Regions from separate parts of the Paenibacillus sp. B1-35 genome, predicted to be linked through region 1. Evidence: a T-box and tRNA genes for the amino acid it is inferred to sense, from the RefSeq annotation. Region 1 holds a T-box; the other regions hold tRNA genes.
What was found. The T-box of region 1 lies ahead of argS (arginine--tRNA ligase). A T-box ahead of a tRNA ligase gene usually reads a tRNA of that ligase, here a tRNA-Arg.
Positions count from the first base shown of each region.

Region 2: it encodes a tRNA-Arg, which carries the amino acid that the T-box ahead of argS (arginine--tRNA ligase) is inferred to sense. The anticodon was not compared.
Region 3: it encodes a tRNA-Arg, which carries the amino acid that the T-box ahead of argS (arginine--tRNA ligase) is inferred to sense. The anticodon was not compared.

Region 1 is NZ_JBCHVJ010000002.1:696,631-702,683, reverse strand. Features, by position in the region: gene argS (arginine--tRNA ligase) at 1-1,569, opposite strand, end outside; T-box leader at 1,660-1,899, opposite strand; gene ACQ5BJ_RS10770 (DUF3895 domain-containing protein) at 2,038-2,940, opposite strand; gene ACQ5BJ_RS10765 (hypothetical protein) at 3,180-3,362, opposite strand; gene ACQ5BJ_RS10760 (DegV family protein) at 3,594-4,460, shown strand; gene ACQ5BJ_RS10755 (nucleobase:cation symporter-2 family protein) at 4,773-6,053, opposite strand, start outside.
Region 2 is NZ_JBCHVJ010000013.1:13,351-19,403, forward strand. Features, by position in the region: gene ACQ5BJ_RS25935 (SDR family oxidoreductase) at 442-1,335, opposite strand; gene ACQ5BJ_RS25940 (thiamine pyrophosphate-binding protein) at 1,350-3,011, opposite strand; gene ACQ5BJ_RS25945 (hypothetical protein) at 3,079-3,276, shown strand; tRNA gene ACQ5BJ_RS25950 (tRNA-Gly) at 3,618-3,692, shown strand; tRNA gene ACQ5BJ_RS25955 (tRNA-Arg) at 3,701-3,777, shown strand; tRNA gene ACQ5BJ_RS25960 (tRNA-Pro) at 3,793-3,869, shown strand; tRNA gene ACQ5BJ_RS25965 (tRNA-Gly) at 3,879-3,952, shown strand; tRNA gene ACQ5BJ_RS25970 (tRNA-Gly) at 3,956-4,030, shown strand; tRNA gene ACQ5BJ_RS25975 (tRNA-Arg) at 4,038-4,114, shown strand; tRNA gene ACQ5BJ_RS25980 (tRNA-Pro) at 4,130-4,206, shown strand; tRNA gene ACQ5BJ_RS25985 (tRNA-Gly) at 4,216-4,289, shown strand; gene ppc (phosphoenolpyruvate carboxylase) at 4,903-6,053, shown strand, end outside.
Region 3 is NZ_JBCHVJ010000002.1:8,000-14,052, reverse strand. Features, by position in the region: gene ruvC (crossover junction endodeoxyribonuclease RuvC) at 1-491, opposite strand, end outside; gene ACQ5BJ_RS07550 (cation:proton antiporter) at 629-1,804, opposite strand; gene ACQ5BJ_RS07545 (BofC C-terminal domain-containing protein) at 1,975-2,715, opposite strand; gene ACQ5BJ_RS07540 (sigmaY antisigma factor component) at 2,883-3,089, opposite strand; gene ACQ5BJ_RS07535 (YxlC family protein) at 3,082-3,516, opposite strand; gene sigY (RNA polymerase sigma factor SigY) at 3,509-4,033, opposite strand; tRNA gene ACQ5BJ_RS07525 (tRNA-Pro) at 4,215-4,291, opposite strand; tRNA gene ACQ5BJ_RS07520 (tRNA-Leu) at 4,298-4,380, opposite strand; tRNA gene ACQ5BJ_RS07515 (tRNA-Arg) at 4,408-4,484, opposite strand; tRNA gene ACQ5BJ_RS07510 (tRNA-Gly) at 4,493-4,567, opposite strand; gene ACQ5BJ_RS07505 (asparaginase) at 4,782-5,801, opposite strand; gene ACQ5BJ_RS07500 (helix-turn-helix domain-containing protein) at 5,965-6,053, shown strand, end outside.

The DNA of each region.
Region 1 (6,053 bases):
CTGCTGCAGCGAACGCTCGTATTTAGAAATGGACTTGATGCAAGCCCATGCCTCTGGGCTCATTTTCCAATTCCCTGCCGCTTCCGGCATCTGACGCAGATGAGCCATGCAACTGTCCGCACTGTTTCGAGCAGTCGCATTAATTTCAGAAGCAGAAGCGGAATCCGGTTGAGACTCCAAGCCCCCCTTCATAAGCAAGCTCTTAGCTCTAACAAGAGTAAACTGCACATAAGGGCCTGTTTCCCCTTCATAACGCAGCGCCTCCTCCAGGCTGAAATCGACGGACAACATGCGGCTGCTCTTCAAATCATCGAAGATAATCGCGCCAATGCCCACCTGAGATGCAACTGCTCCTTTATCCGGCAAGGATGGATTTTTGTCTTCAATGATTTGTAGCGCGCGATTCTCTGCCTCATTCAGCACCTCATCTAGAAAAATAACCTTCCCCTTTCGGGTCGACATCTTCTTCCCTTCAAATGTCATCAAGCCAAATGGCACATGCTCGCATTGCTCTGCCCATTCATATCCCATCTTGCCAAGCACGGCAAATACCTGTTGAAAATGAAGCTGCTGCTCTGCACCGACCACATAAATCAACTTGTCAGCCTTCATCACTTCCTTGCGGTAAATCGCAGTTGCCAAGTCACGAGTCGGGTAAATCGTTGTACCGTTTGACTTTAAAATAAGACATGGCGGCATGCCCTTATCTTCCAATCGAACAACCATTGCCCCATCGCTTTCCTCCAGCAAATCAAGCTCCTGCAATCGTGCCACCACTTGATCCATTTTATCATTGTAGAAGCTCTCCCCAAGGAAGTAGTCAAAACGAATCCCCAGCCGCTCGTACATCCGATTAAATTCAATCATGCTGGCGTCCACGAAGTACGTCCATAGCTGAACAGTCTCTGTATCTCCCGCTTCCAGCTTGCGGAACCATTCGCGTGCTTCATCTTCCAGTTCCGGCTGCTGTGCGGCCTCCTCATGGAACCTCACATACAGCTTCAAGCTTTCGCGGATTGGATCTTGGCGCAGCGTCTCATCATTGCCCCATAGCTTGTATGCTGTTATAAGCTTGCCGAATTGTGTCCCCCAATCCCCTAGATGATTCACCTTCACCACTTCATAACCGGCAGCCTCATACAGATGAGCGAGAGCATTGCCAATTACCGTAGAACGCAGATGACCGACGCTGAATGGCTTTGCAATATTCGGAGACGACATATCAATAACAATGCGCTGCCCTGAACCATCCGCCAGCCTCCCGAAAGTCGGCTCCAGCATGCGTCCAAGGCACGTCTCTCCATAGAAGTCCTTATCGAAAAATAAATTCACATACCCGCCTGATGCAACAGCATGTATTCGTGAGGCATCGCTATTTTGGTTGATACGTTCTACGAGCTCGCCTGCTATTTGCTGTGGAGCGCGTTTCCACTGCTTTGCGAGCGGGAAGCAAGGGAATGCCAGATCTCCCAATTCACTTAGCGGCGGTATTTCTAAGGCACGCTCGATATCGTGTCCACTCATCTCTAACATTGGCTCTAATCGTTGTGCAGCGATCTGTTTTAACATAAGCTCATTCTCCTTCATTTTGATTAACATATTGCAACATAAGTCATGGGCATTGATTCAACTCTTAACACGACAAAAAGCCCCCGTCTGCAAAGAGACGGAGGCTTGAATCCGTGGTGCCACTCTTATTGATCCTACCGGAAGCAGTGTGCTTCAATAGGAATCCACTCCATAAATAACGGCTGTGCCGGGCTCTCCTACGGGCTCGTGTGAGGCAGTTCAAAGAGCCAACTCCCGGGTCCGCTTCCTCTTCATTCCGTATCGGCTTCCACCCTCCCGATTCGCTGCATTACGGAGCTTGCAGAGTACTCTCCCGTTCATCGTTGTTGCTTCCATTTTTCATTTCACACATTATATCCACAACATTCAGGAAAAATCAACCTCTTTTTGCCTATTTCTCAAAAAAGCGAGCGCGTTTGTACGTTCAACGGGATTGGAACGATATCTACAGCACCAACACCAATTTTGTCACTTCATCGTGTACTTGCGATCTTCCGTTCCATTGAATTCTATCGCAATCTTAGTGAAGGTGCGCTCAATAAATTGACACACATCCGTATAAATCTTAGGTTTGCCTGTTATATATCGGCGTTCAGGCGAACCATGATCACGTATGAGCAATTCGCTGATGATGCGAGCACTGCCCACACCGTTCGCCACATACTGCTTCACCGCCTCTTGTTCGGATGCAGTAAGACCATCATAGCTTACTTCCTGGATTTCCGCAGATTCTGTCCACGACCATAAATCAAATTCCTCAGGCATGGAAGCCAGCCTAGGATCAGCCTGCTGTGGAACAGCCTTAGATGGAGTTTGAGGAACAACAGGCCTGCGCTTCAACACGTTAAGCTGCCTGTCCAGCAAAGGAAGTCCCAGCGATAGCTGCTGCTTCATGTGCTCGGGTAAATCAGCATGTATCAATGAATCTGGTGCAGGCTGCCAATTGCTTGCCAGCTTCACCAAGATTTCATCAAGCTCATAATCTATGGCATCGAACCCCTTTTTAATCGCCGCAACGATGGCTGCATCAATGCCAAGATGCTCCTTCAGATGCTCAATGCCGAACTTTTTGATCTCGCCTGTCTTTCGATTTTTCACCTCATGCTGGTAGCGTAGGGAACGGCCGCATTCGCATCGCAGCTCTGGACTTATCGTGCCCGCATCCTTATAACCGGTATAAATCCAATCATCAAGCAGCGCTTCAATGTCCTCTGGCTCGGCATTTGCTGGAACATGATGCCCTTTCTCCTTCGCCATCGCATTCGCGAACGCCGTACGGCGAGAACGAACGAGATAATGTGTCAGAAACTCGCGCTGCGTGTCATTGAGCTGTGATAACATTTCATCCCGTTCCTGGATCGTTAATATCATTCTTTCTCCTCCTCGGGCTTGCTCAACTCCATTCTATTGTACAGGATACGAAGTATAGAAAGAAACAGGCAAGACAGCAAAGAAGCTGTCCTGCAATCATCATACGTTTCCGTACAAACTACAGACAGCTTCTTTAGGGTTGGTAGAGAGCTGATCAATAAGGAGTGAGCAGATTACGCATCATATACAGACATAAGTTCGACTCTGTCCATTCAGCGCAAGCTTAGCCGAAGTTAAGATTAGGATGCATCAATTCGCTCCTGTGGGGCCTGAAAGCATTTTTTGCACACCTTGATCTGAACTCCGTTCGCCCTTGTCCGATTATATAACAGCTTAATACGTGTACTGGCGCAGACCGGACATGTCCCACGCCCACGTGAAGGCAGATTCCACAATGATTTGCCGCGTTTGTTCTTCGCCATTCCGTTCCCCTCATTTCCTATCATTTCATTCGTTCTCCTACCCTTATGAGCGGGCGAATAAAAATATGACTCATCAATGGCATACCAGCTCCTATCGAAAAAATACCAATAAATGTATGTGCCAAGAAGGTTGTTTTCCTTCACCGCTTTCTCGACAACTCGTGGTATGATGGAAATGGTCAGATGATTTTGAACTTCGAAAGTGGATGGAAAGATGAAAGGAGTATGATTATGGCAATTCGCATTCTTACCGACAGTGCTGTAGACCTTCCTCAATCTGTTATAGATGAGCTAGGAATTACTGTCATGCCGCTAATCGTTACTATAGACAATGAACAATATGAGGATGGTGTAACCATTTCACCTAAGGCCATGTTCGATGGCATGCGTGAAGGCCGCATATATAAAACCTCGCAGCTCTCTATGGAGGTATTGCAGAAAACGTTCCGATCCATTGCGGAAGCGAACGATGAAGCTATCTATATTGCATTCTCTTCTGAGCTATCTGGCACCTATGCTTCGTCCCGCATTATGCATGATATGGTACAAGATGATTTTCCATCTTTTACTTGCAGCATTATCGATACGAAATGTGCTTCCCTAGGATTTGGTCTCGTCGTTCGTCAGGCTGCCCTCTGGGCGCGCGAAGGCTTGTCTCGAGAAGAGATTGTTACACAGACACTGTCGCTTGCTCGGCAAATGGAGCATGTATTCACAGTCGACGACCTGCAATATCTATATCGCGGCGGGCGCGTCAGCAAAACTTCAGCCGTCATCGGCGGCTTGCTCAATATTAAACCCGTGCTGGATGTTGAGGATGGTAAACTTATCCCCGTAGATAAAGTGCGCGGTAGAAAGAAATCCATTCAACGGCTTGTTGACCTCATGGAGGAGCGGGCAAATCTGAATGATAAACAGCAAGTGATCGGCATCGCTCATGGAGATGACGCAGAAGCGATGGAGCAATTGAAGGCTCTCATCCAAGAGCGCTTCGGCATGACGAATTTCCTTATTAGTTCGATAGGCTGTGCAGTAGGTGCACATTCCGGTCCCGGAACCTTGGCTCTCTTTTTCCAGAATAAGTCCTATTCTAAATAGTTGGTGCAGCTCTCACGATCTATTGACTTGAAATTGCGTAGAGCAGCACGCTTCTTGATGTATTTCCGTGCAACACAGAAGCCCTCAGAATCAGCATTACGGTCTGATCTTGAGGGCTTCTTTTTATGTCGTTCCTATTCTACCCGCGCGGCTCACATCCTTTTTGGCAACTGGTTCTCCAAATCATTCCCGTCTACCTTGGACTTTTGAAGCAATTCTCCTTCCATGCATAAAAAAGCCCATTGGAATGATCCAATGGGCTTAACATCTATCCTATAAGCAAGGACAGAACTTTCAACTTCCCATCTACAATTAGGAAGCTGCGGAATGACTAATCTCTTCTTCATCCTTCTGCAATTCACTTGTCGGTTGCTTCGTCCCATTGAACAGCAAATTTAAAACCATAGCAGTGAACGTTCCCGCTACGATTCCGTTGTCCGTCAAAATGCGCACCGTTGACGGCAAGCTTGCGAACAATTGAGGAACTACCGTTACTCCAAGCCCCATGCCGACCGAGCAGGCAATGATAAGCAGATTTTCATGGCGATTCATATCCACCTGTGAGCCGAGCATGCGCAGTCCGCTCGATACGACCATGCCGAACATGGCAACCATTGCACCGCCAAGCACCGATTTCGGAATAAGTGTTGTGAGAGCTGCAATTTTCGGAACGAGACCAAGCAGCATCAGCAAGCAGCCAGCTACGACGATGACATCTCGCGTTTTCACCCGGCTCATTTGGATAAGTCCTACATTTTGCGAATATGTGGTATAAGGGAACGCATTGAAAATCCCGCCAATTGTAATCGCCAAGCCTTCCGCACGATACCCTCGCGCCAAATCCTTGGAGTCTACATCACGGCCAACAATTTTGCCTAATGCCATGAACACGCCTGTCGACTCCGCAATGCCAACCATTGCAACGATAATCATCGTCAGAATGGCCGTCATGTTGAATTTCGGAACACCGAAATAAAATGGCTGAACCGCATGAAACCAAGATGCCTCTGCAACTGGCGTAAAATCAACCTGTCCCATAAAGGACGCAATTGTCGTTCCGATGACAAGACCCAGCAGAATAGATATGGCACGAATAAATCCGCCAGACAGCTTGTTCATAATGACAATGAACACAAGTACACCGAATCCGAGCAGTAAGTTCGTTGGACTTCCGAAATCTGGATTCCCTTGACCGCCGCCCAAATCATTGAACGCAACAGGAATCAGGGTTACTCCGATTATTGTGACGACCGAACCCGTTACAACCGGAGGGAACAGCCGAATTAATTTGCCGAACAAACCGCCGAATAAGATGACAAACAGCCCCATCGCTATGATAGCGCCGTAAATATAGGATATGCCGAAGTCCTTGCCGATTGCGATCATTGGCGTGACCGCCTGGAAGGCACAACCTAAGACGACAGGCATTCCAATACCGAACCACCGATTTGCAAATACTTGCAGCAAAGTAGCTATACCGCACATGAACAAGTCAATCGCAACCAAATACGTAATTTGCTCTTGTGAGAATCCTAAGTTACCGCCCACAATGAGTGGAACAATAACGGCTCCGGCGTACATCGCCAATACATG
Region 2 (6,053 bases), on a different contig from region 1:
CTTGTTGGCATTAATTAGGTACAATTTTGAAAATACATTATAATAGGAAGAAACATGATTTAAACTGATGTAATGAGTTGCTAACCATGGTAACGGATTTGTTAACGGACTTATTAACAAACAGGGTAAATCAGAGGAGAATAAAACCCTGTGGATAACCGGCAAACCCTTATGTATCAAGAATTAGGCGAAACGAGTAAAACGCATCCCCTAGACTCTTAGGATCTAGTGCCTTTGGCGTGGGGGTTCAATTCCCTCTACGCGCACCATATCATTAAACCCTTGTCGGACAAGGGTTTTTGCTGTCTATAGGGAGTAAGGAGCATAAGTGCAGTTTAAAGAATCCCATGGCTCTTTTCATTTACTTTGCTGTCCCAAATTTAGTTGTTTGACCGTCGCTTGTAGAAATGATAGTCCCTTGTTGCACGAAGCTGGAACTTCTCAGCTGTTCACAATAACGCCACCTGTGGCATGGATGAATTGTCCGGAAATATACGATGAGTCTTCCGATGCCAGAAATACATACGCGGGTGCGATCTCGCAAGGTTGCCCTGCACGTCCCATCGGATTTTTCTCTCCCCACTTCGCGACTTGAGCGGCAGGAAAAGATGCGGGAATAAGAGGCGTCCATATGCTTCCAGGGACAACGCCGTTTACTCGAATGCCTCTGCTGTGCAACGATTTCGAGAGCGACCGGGTAAAAGCAACGATGGCGCCCTTGGTGGCTGAATAATCGATGAGCTGTTCATTCCCCTCATAGGCAGTGAGGGAGGCGGCATTGATAATGCTGCTGCCCTTTTTCATGTTGGGAAGAGCGGCCTTCGTTAAATAAAATACCGAGAAAAAGTTGGTTCGAAACGTTCTTTCCATCTGTTCGGATGTTATGCTTTCGAAATTGTCCTGAATATGCTGCTCAGCCGCGTTATTCACGAGAATATCCAGCCTGCCGAATTGTGTAACGGTTTGTTCCACGATTTGTTTGCAAAAAGCTTCTTGGCCAAGATCCCCGGCAATACACAGACATTTGCGTCCTTTTTGCTCAACAACCTGTTTGGTTTCTTCAGCATCTGAATGTTCGTTAAGATAGACAATGACGACATCTGCGCCTTCTTTGGCGAAGGCCACAGCTATGGCTCGTCCTTGGCCGCTGTCTCCTCCGGTAATGATGGCCACTTTATTCTTCAGTTTGCCACCCGGTTTGTAGTTCGGGTCGTCATAAATGGGACGCGGGTTCATCACAGACTCAATACCAGGCTGCTTATCTTGGTGCTGAAGTGGATAAGGAGGTTTAGGCATGGATACGGATGCAGGATGTTTTTCGGCTACCATTGTCATAAAAACATGCTCCTTTATTTTTGAATTTGAAAATCTGGATGCGTTATTTTTGCTGTCTGGACATCGATCAGGTAAGGTTTGGAGGTTGATTTCGCTTCATCTAAGGCGATGCGAAGCTCATCATTTGTTTCTGCTCGTTTGGCCACCCATCCAGCTGCTTCCGCAATTTGGACGAAATTCGGGTTTGAGATGTCCGTCCCAAATGGACGGAGATGTTTCATCATCATTTTGTCGTGTTCCATTTGCAGGGTTCCATTATTGAAAATGATGACCGTTATGGGAAGTCTGTAACGTGCGGCTGTAATCAAATCGGCCTGTACCATTCCTAATCCGCCGTCCCCCGTAACACAAACGACTTGCCTGTTCGGGAATGAACATTTTGCTGCCATTGCGGCCGGCAATCCAAACCCCATCGTTCTCCAACGCTCCGACAACACCAATTGATGGGCTGTTCCCCTGAAGTTTCTTAGAAACCATAAGGTGACATCACCTTCATCCAGCGCAATAATGGCGTCCTTATCAATGTTTTGTTCAACGATGCTGACGATCAGTGCGGGATGAAGGGGTGACGATGAGATGGCACGTTCGAGTTTATTTTGTTCATTCCAAGCTTGTTTACATTGGTTCACGAGTTGCAGCCAATCGGGAGTTGGACGATAGTCTGCCATGCCTTCTGTAAGTGCTTGAAGTATCTCTGCGATATTGCCGATGATCCCGACTTGTGATGGAATGACCTTTCCGATAGCTGATATCCGTTCTTCGATATGGATCACTTGCGCATGTTCAGGGACATGATATTCCGGCCACCAGGAAGTACCGATGGCAAGGACGACATCCGATTGTTTGCATAAGTCGCTTGCAAAAGGATTTCCTCCTTCGCCCAAACCGCCGAGCAGGTAAGGGTGAGAATCCGCTATAATTCCCTTTGCTCCATAACTCATGACAATTCCGCATCCCCAGCGATCAGCCAATTTTCGGATTGCATTACAGGCAAGATTTGCTCGATTGCCAACAAGGATTACAGGGCGTTTCGCCTTAAGCATAAGATTCGCCGCTTGTCGGATTTGGCTCTGTCCAGCTAGTAGATTTGCGATTCGAATCGGTTCGCGCGGTTTTGCCCCGCAGGGAAGTGCCCATAGATCGGAAGGTATGGAAAGATGAACGGGAAGTGCCTGTTCCACTGCGGTAAACATGGCCTGTGCTAAGGCATCAATGACTGCATTGGGATGAATGACAATCCGGCTGAACCCGGTAATCGCCTGAACTAGTCCCTGCTGATCGATATACTGCTTATACGTCGTTCCGATCTTGCGGGTAGGCGCTTGACCTGATATGGCCAATACGGGAACGCGATCTAAGTATGCGTCTCCTAGGCCAGTCATTAAATTGGTCAAGCCTGGTCCCATTTGCGCGGCGCAAACTCCGATTCGACCGGTTAATTTGGCTTCGGCAGACGCCATCATGGCAGCGACAGACTCATGTTTTACGCCAATCCATTCCAAATCATTCTGGCGAGAGAGACCCTCCATTAAGCCAAAAATGGCGTCCCCGATCACCCCGTAAATCCGCTTGACGCCCCACAATTGCAGTTGCTCGATGATCACATCCGCAACCTTTTGAATTTCGGTTCCTTCCTGTGATTGATTTTCTTGGGCAACTTCCGTAAATATACTCATTTTGCCGACAGCTCCTTGCCTTTTTCTTAGTATGGATGTGCAGCCTGTTTACTATGAAGAAGTTTGGATGAATTTTACGGACGCTTCGGTTTATCAATTATCTTTGTTCGATGAGGATAGGGAGAACAAGAGGAAAATCGAAAGTGTAATGGATAGTATCAATGACAAATTCGGAGAAGCATCAATCATTCGAGCAAGCACATTTACTGACCCGGACAGACAAGAGACAGAGCAGCGAAGATTGAAGGCCATTGCAAATGAGTAAGAAACTACAGGGGAAGGGGATTTGGGTAAGCCAGCCGAATGATGCTACCTGAACATAAGGAAACAATCATACAGTACCGACAAGATTATGGACGACGCCCACGACATACAAAGCAAACGCGTGAGGCTGCTACTCGATGGAGAAAAGCAATGGCCGTCTTTAGAATTAATGAATACTTCCCAATTTTCATTAATAATTCCGCCAAAGACCCCACCCCAAGGCTTAGAAACAGTGTTTTTTAAGGTTTTTATAATTTTTTTTGAAATAGGGGTTGCATAACTAAATACCTTATGATATATTATTACTTGTCGCTTCTGACATTTCGTTTTACACCACAATTTGCGGACATAGCTCAGTGGTAGAGTATCGCCTTGCCAAGGCGAGGGTCGCGAGTTCGAATCTCGTTGTCCGCTCCATTATATATGCGCCCTTAGCTCAGCTGGATAGAGCGTTTGACTACGAATCAAAAGGTCGGGAGTTCGAATCTCTCAGGGCGCGCCATTTTAAATACAGTATCGGGACGTAGCTCAGCTTGGTAGAGCACCTGGTTTGGGACCAGGGGGTCGCATGTTCAAATCGTGTCGTCCCGACCATCTAAATATGCGGGTGTAGTTCAATGGTAGAACTCCAGCCTTCCAAGCTGGTAGCGTGGGTTCGATTCCCATCACCCGCTCCATATGCGGACATAGCTCAGTGGTAGAGTATCGCCTTGCCAAGGCGAGGGTCGCGAGTTCGAATCTCGTTGTCCGCTCCATATATATGCGCCCTTAGCTCAGCTGGATAGAGCGTTTGACTACGAATCAAAAGGTCGGGAGTTCGAATCTCTCAGGGCGCGCCATTTTAAATACAGTATCGGGACGTAGCTCAGCTTGGTAGAGCACCTGGTTTGGGACCAGGGGGTCGCATGTTCAAATCGTGTCGTCCCGACCATCTAAATATGCGGGTGTAGTTCAATGGTAGAACTCCAGCCTTCCAAGCTGGTAGCGTGGGTTCGATTCCCATCACCCGCTCCATTTAAAAAAGTAACGCCGAAGGGCGTTTTTTTTGTATGTATAGATGGGATGAGAAGCCCAGGGTTCGACCGTCCGTAAAGACTTCGAGGAAATACTCAAGTAGGACGAGCGTCAACATGAACAATAACCGAATGGATCTGAGAGGCTCCATTTTTTCAGATCAGACATGTTGAATGCCGCGCTGCTGCTTCTTGAAATACCGGTTCAGGTCGCGCGTCCGGGAGATAGCGTGAGGTGCCGACAATGGGGAGGCACGATAGCACCGGAGTATTTCCATCATTACTCATCATGAAATCAACGCGCCGGGAGGCGTTTTTTTATTTTGATGAAATTCGGTAATGCTTTGCTCAGCAGACGATCATGTATCAATTGTGGGCGGTACACGAAATATAATGAGTAGGATTATTGCTATACATAAACCAAATTGTAAGACGAGGAGAGAGGGGGACGATATCCGAAAACAACAAATTGTAAACCCGAACCAATGTAAGGGGATACAATTCAAACGTGCGATTTTTTCAATGAAAAGTAAAGATTTTCGTCTCAATTTGTAGTATGATGTTAAGAAAGTCTTTATCAGAATGAACTGAATTGCAGAGATAGGGGGAGACGAATGACTGATCTAACGTTAACCGCAAACAAGGTGAATTCTAACAATATGTTGCGGCGGGACGTTCGTTTTCTGGGTAATATACTCGGCGAAGTGCTCGTCCATCAAGGTGGTAATGAATTGCTTAATATCGTGGAGAAGATCCGCGAACTCAGTAAATCATTGCGTGCCGTATTTTTACCCGAGTTGTATGAGGAGTTTAAGCAACTCATCAATACGTTGAACCCCGAAATCCGACATCAAGTGATTCGTGCATTCGCTATCTACTTCCAGTTAGTGAATATTGCAGAACAGAATCATCGGATCCGTCGTAAACGCGATTATGAACGCTCTGCCGGCGAAAGCATTCAACCAGGATCCATTGAAAGTGTGATCATGGAGTTGAAGGAGCGCAAAGTGTCCGAAGAACAATTGCAAGAAATAATTGAAAGCATTTCTTTGGAACTTGTCATAACGGCGCACCCGACTGAGGCGATGCGTCGGGCCATTCTCGATATTCACAAGCGTATTGCAGATGATGTTACGATGTTGGACAATCCAACGTTGACTCATCGTGAGCGCGAACAATTGCGAGATAAGCTGTTGAACGAAGTCATTACACTCTGGCAAACGGACGAGCTGCGTGATCGCAAGCCTACTGTACTCGATGAAGTGCGAAATGGTTTGTTCTATTTCAATGAAACGCTGTTCGATGTATTGCCTGATGTATATCATGAATTGGAGCGCTGCCTGGATAAGTATTATCCATCAGGGGGATGGCATGTGCCAACTTACCTTCGCTTTGGCTCCTGGATTGGTGGCGACCGTGACGGCAACCCTTCTGTTACCCATGATGTAACATGGGAAACGCTGAAAATGCAGCGTACACTTGCAATTCGCAAATACGAAGAACGCTTGAAATCGCTGTTCCGTACGCTAAGCTTCAGCACATCAATTGTATCGGTGTCCGAAGAATTGCTCTCCTCTATTGCTGAGGACAGCCGCAATGTAACATTGACGCATGCGGGGTTCTGGAACAACGAGAAGGAACCGTACCGTATTAAGCTGATCTACATGTTCGAGAAGTTGAATAATATACTGGATGAGTCGACGAAGGGGACAATGCAGCGTTATAATACGCCGCTTGAGTTCTTGGAAGATCTGAAAATAATCGA
Region 3 (6,053 bases), 690 kb from region 1:
ACTCCATTCAATTTGTCATTAAGCCCACTCGAATGCGCATGGCATATCGCCACCGCAAGCGCATCCGCCACATCGTCCGGCTTCGGTATTTCCTTCAGCTTTAAGAACAGCTTCACCATTTCTTGAACCTGCTTCTTCTCTGCCTTTCCGTATCCAACAATAGCCTGCTTCACCTGCATGGGGGTATATTCTGCAATCGGTATGCCGCGCTTGGCAGCTGCTAATATGATGACACCACGTGCCTGTCCCACAGAAAACGCATTCGTGACATTTCGATTGAAGAACAATTTCTCAATCCCCATTGCATCCGGCTTATATTTGTCAAGCAATTGCTCGGTTGCTTCATACACTTGAAGCAGCCGCATCTCTGGCGCAGTCGAAGGCTCTGTCTGAATACAGCCATATTGTACAGGTACAATCCGGCTCCCCTGCTTATCTACAAACCCAAAACCTGCAATCGCAATCCCTGGGTCTATTCCTAAAATACGCAAAAAAATCTCTCCCTCACCGCATCCATGTACCAGTAAGCGAACATATGTGTTCACTCCATTATAACATAGATCGTGAAGAAGAGAATGAGTCAATCCTATGATGTTTGCAGGGAATACAGCCTAATTACAGCGATTACTTACTTCCCTGCAGATACTTGATTAGCTGCCGGCACTTCCGTAGACTGACGAAAAGCAGCCTTCAACATCGGCGGCGTTACCAGTGTTGTTAAAATAATGACAATGACGAAAGGTGTGAAATACACTTTATCGAACAAAGCGCCTTCGAGCCCCGTTGTCGCTATAATGAGTGCAACCTCGCCGCGGGAGACCATCCCTGAACCGATACCTATGGCACTCTTGCGATCGAATCCAGTCAGTCGAGCTCCCAATCCGCACCCAAGCAGTTTGGTCAGAATCGCAATGATCGTAAATAACACGATAAACCACACATATTCTCCAATACCATCGAAGCTAACGTTAATTCCTACGCTGACGAAGAATATCGGCACGAAGATACCGTAAGCAATCGGCTCAAGACGATGCTCGACTTCATGCTTGAACTTCGTTTGTGAAATAGCAATGCCGGCGGCGAATGCACCGATAATGCCTGCAACACCCAAGTAGTCCGCAAAATAAGAAAATGCAAAGCATATAATGAGCGCGGCACTAATTATGGCCTCCGTAACACGCAGCGGCGCGAGCCATTTCATGATTTTCGGCACCACATAAATGCCTGCAAGAATAACGACTACAAAGAATAGAACTTTTTTACCAATAATAAGTCCGAGGGACGCGCCTCCGCCTGTACCGAGCAAGCTGAGCATGAAGGCAAGAAGTATGACTACAAGTATGTCATCCACGACTGCTGCACCAAGAATGGTCGTACCTTCTCTAGTGCTGAGCTGTCCTAGATCCTTCAGCGTCTGCACTGAAATACTTACCGAAGTAGCACACAACAGCAAGCCGATAAACATCGATTGGTTCGAATCTAGGCCTAACATCAGACCACCACTATATCCGCCAATAAACGGAAGAATGACGCCGCCAACTGCTACTGCGAATGCCGCCTTCCAGTTTTTCTTCAATTCTTCTAAATCCGTTTCCAAACCAGCGATGAACATCAGCAAAATGACGCCAACTTCCGCCATTTCCTTGATCAGTTCGCCATCCGTAACCCATCCAAGCACAGCTGGACCGATAATAATCCCTACAATTAGTTTACCTAATACGGCTGGCTGACCCAATCGTACAGTGAGATCACCTGCGATCTTTGTCGAAGCCAAAATGATGAGCAACATGAGAATAAGTTCCATTGGCATTCCCCTTTCCGCTGTACAATTATTATGACCGTAAACCGACATTTCTTTTGTAGGTGGCTAAGGGCAATCCATACCTTCATTCTCTATTTCTTACATTACATGACCTACCCCGCTGTTCAAAAAAAGAAGGACGTCGGTTACGGCGTCCTACTCGTTACTGCTTCTTATTTTGTAATACGTTCATTAGGAGGGGTTGGTTTCATGACTTTCTTCGTTTCTTCTATTGCATAATCGCTAAATGTAGACAGCACACTATGATAAGCATCGACATCTGTAATGCGAATCCCTTGGTACAACTGCTTCATCACCTTTGGCGGAAGCGAGCTCTCCATGGACTCCACGTCTAATTGGAAAAAAGTACGTATCACTTTGCCATCTTCCGGAGGCCCATCATACAAGGTCAGATTCCCATCCTTATCAAGACTAATATGCGCTCTATCCTTGCATGTACCTGATAATTCTTCAATCTGCTCCTCCAAAATAACTCGTCCATCCGCATCCATGGAAACGGACCAGTCTGGGTGATTCAGCACAAGCTGAATAATGTCGCGCGTGGGCTTAATACCCAGCACTTCATCATTTTTTCCACATATATATTGCTTGCGAGCAATGACCTCACGCTTAATATCCTCTTGAACCAACTGTGCAATTACAAACTGAGCTGTTTCATTAAGCTTGGCCTCATTATCCTTCCAGAGGGCGAACGTTTCAATTGAAGTCGGTTTATCATATTTCGCCATCAAATTCCGTACATGATCAGACAGTTGTATGCCGACAGCTATGATCACAACAAACAGCACAATTGCAGCTAAAGACCATATTGGTCTACGTAAGCGCCGCAGACGCTTCATCCATTGCTTCACTCGAAAATAGAACCAAGAGCCGGTACGGTGTTCTCGAGCCATAAGTAATCCCCTCTAACTGCTTATTTATTTGAGAGAACAGACTCCGATGATCCATCATCTGTTCTCTCGCATATAAGAAAAAGCCGCCAGATGTTATTATCCATACTGAGTAGCTTTTCTTATAGTGTGGCCCAGAAAAAGGGGATGTTATACACGTTTTAACCTACTTAGCGGGATTTTCTCCACGGTCGTATCACAAAACAAATATAGAGAACAAGCGGGAGGGGGGTATTCAAAAATCCCCATATCCCCCAGAACCATGGATATTTGTTGCGCTTGCGCGCATCCAGGAACAACCACGTTCCTTGAGCAAGCAGAATACTTCCAAGGAGAATCCATGCCCACCAAGGCAAATTTCCCGCACCATTATTCATGCCGCTCACTCTCCTTGCTTGGTTGGATGCATGTTAACCAAATGATAACTGCTCCGCTTAACAGGAATACTTGGGCCCATACGTATACCTGCCAATTTGTTGCTGCAAGGCTGCAGCCGCCGCCAACGAGCAGCAAAGCAATGCTCCATAAGCCAAGCAGTTCCTTCCATAGCCGCCTACGGTTTTTCATCTTAGCCTGAAGCAGTACCTGCTGAATTTGAGCTGAACTCGGATGAGGAGCATGGACATTACTCCAAGCGTCTAAACGTTCCCAGTGGGGATGCAGCATTTTATCCCATTCCAGTTCTTGTGAAGGAACTTCTACATTTTCTGAATGTTTTGGGTGAGATGCATCTCCATCAGATAGAGATGACTCGCGGTTTGAATCAGCATTCCCTGCTTTCTTCTTATTTTCTTGTTCACTCATCTTGCTCCCACTCCTTCCGCAGCTTCTCCAAGCCGTAATGTAGGCGTGATTTGACAGTCCCAGCTTGCACGTTCAACATATTTGCAATCTCATTCACCTGATACCCATAATAATGTTTTAACACTATGGGAGCCCGCTGCTCATAAGTCAGCTCTCCCAATAGCTCCATGGCAGTTGTCCATTCGATATTGCAAGATTCCATTTGATATCGCAGCTGCCGTAACCCCTGCTCCTGTTCCCGCCATCTGTTCTCGACTTTCTTGCGGCGCATCATATCATAATATAAGCGTGTTGCAATGGTAATGAGCCATGATGAAAAGCGTGATTCTCCGTTGTACGTATGGATCTTTTCCATACAACGCACCATCGTATCTTGAACCAAATCCTCTGCACAGGCGGAGTTCATCGTTAATTTCAAGGCATATTTAAATAGGAAGGAGTAATTTTCATGCAGCAGCACAGCGAGTTCATTCATATCTCCTCGTACTGCCTGCTCTATTCGATGCTGCTCAGACATGCATTCGCCCCTTTCCTTGTCATCCGTTCACAAAGAACTTTGCCGTCAAGCATTAATATTACGGTTTACACTGATAAATCGTTCAAATGAAATCAAGGAAATTATAAGCAAATAATAGAAGGAAGAAAGAGGAAGGAACATAGCAAAAAACCGCCGGCTAATAACCAACGGTTAATGATAATGGTCGGGACGACACGATTTGAACATGCGACCCCCTGGTCCCAAACCAGGTGCTCTACCAAGCTGAGCTACGTCCCGAATGGATGGTGCCGGTGAGAGGACTCGAACCTCCACGGTTTCCCTCACGATTTTGAGTCGCGCGCGTCTGCCAATTCCGCCACACCGGCTTAGTAGATATCCATTATGAAATTAAGTGGCGCGCCCTGAGAGATTCGAACTCCCGACCTTTTGATTCGTAGTCAAACGCTCTATCCAGCTGAGCTAAGGGCGCATATATAATGGAGCGGACAACGAGATTCGAACTCGCGACCCTCGCCTTGGCAAGGCGATACTCTACCACTGAGCTATGTCCGCATATTTCCTCATCTTATACAAACTTGACGACTTCATTCACTTCGTTGTCGTCGTTTCCGTTCAACAAGGACAAGTAATAATATATCAGACTGAATATCGAATTGCAAATGTTTTTTAAAGATTTTATGATGGTATTTTTTTCTTGCAGCAAAACCTGCTTAACAAGCCATTTTTCAGCTCGTATAAGCAGGTTCTAATAGTATATTCTTGTATTCTATTTCTTTATCCATTCAAGCGTAAAGACAGGCTTACGAAGTCCCACTACCCTAGCATTATCATTTTTCGTTTCGGCAGGGCTTAGCTTTTTCAAACGTTCGATGGTTGCTTTTGTCGGGTACTCGAGCTGCTGTAAGATGTCAGCTGCAATCATCGGCCATTGGTCTTCTGAACCGTCCATTACCTTAAAAGCGATTCCCATTCTCTGTTCACGCAAGCCGAAGCAATAAATGCCCTTGGCTCCTCCCTTGGCAACGATATTCGGATCCTGCAACAATGTAGGACAAATAAGCTCTGTGCCTGACACATAAAGTGGATGCTTGTTCATTAGGCCCGTTAAGCGTGTAATTGCTCTGCGTACTTGCTCATCTGCAATTAAATCCGGACAAGCCAGTCTCAAATACAAGAGGGCTATATTGCGAATTGGAATCGCATATACCGGGAATCCACAGCCATCCGTTCCTAGTTTAATTTGCTCTACAGGAACATCAGCAAGTTGAGACATCAAGCGCAACACCTGCTGTTGAACGGGATGCTCAGGCTCAGCGTAATCATGGGTCGACCAGCCCATCATTTTGCATAACGAAAGTACGCCCAAGTGCTTGCCCGAACAGTTGTGATATAAGGAACGCGGTGGTTGCCCATTGGCAATCCGCTCGTCTCTAGCAGCACTATTGAGCGGATAGGTTGGTTTGCACACAAATTGCTCCTCAGTGATCCCGGTCTTCTTCATGAACGATTCGAGGGCTTGGACATGGAACTGCTGTGCACGATGGGATGCGGTCATCAGGACGATTTCTTCCTCATTTAGTCCATAATGCTCTGGCACACCAGCCATCAAAGCAGGAAGTGCCTGCACTGGCTTAGATGAGGAACGCATAAAGCTCACATAGTCGGGATTACCGACATGGAAAAGCGTTTCTGCTTGCTCGTTTACCCCCACAATGTGTCCTGTATATGCACATTCCAACCAACCGCCTCGTGATTCTTCTACTAACACCTTGCCCAAATCAACCATGATTGTTCCTCCTCGTCAACACATGCTGTCATCATTTTCGTTTGCAGACTTCCCCTATCATGACATAACTCTGCAAACATAGTATCATGTTCCTAGCTGCTCGTATTTATAACAAGTTCCTGTCAGTTATAAAAATTTCCGCTAACGAACCGGAGGGATAGGCATGAATACCATTGCGGATATAAGGCCATACATCCGTGCAGCGCATATGTATAATTATCGGGGAACGCGAGAGGAACAGCTGCGCAGAGG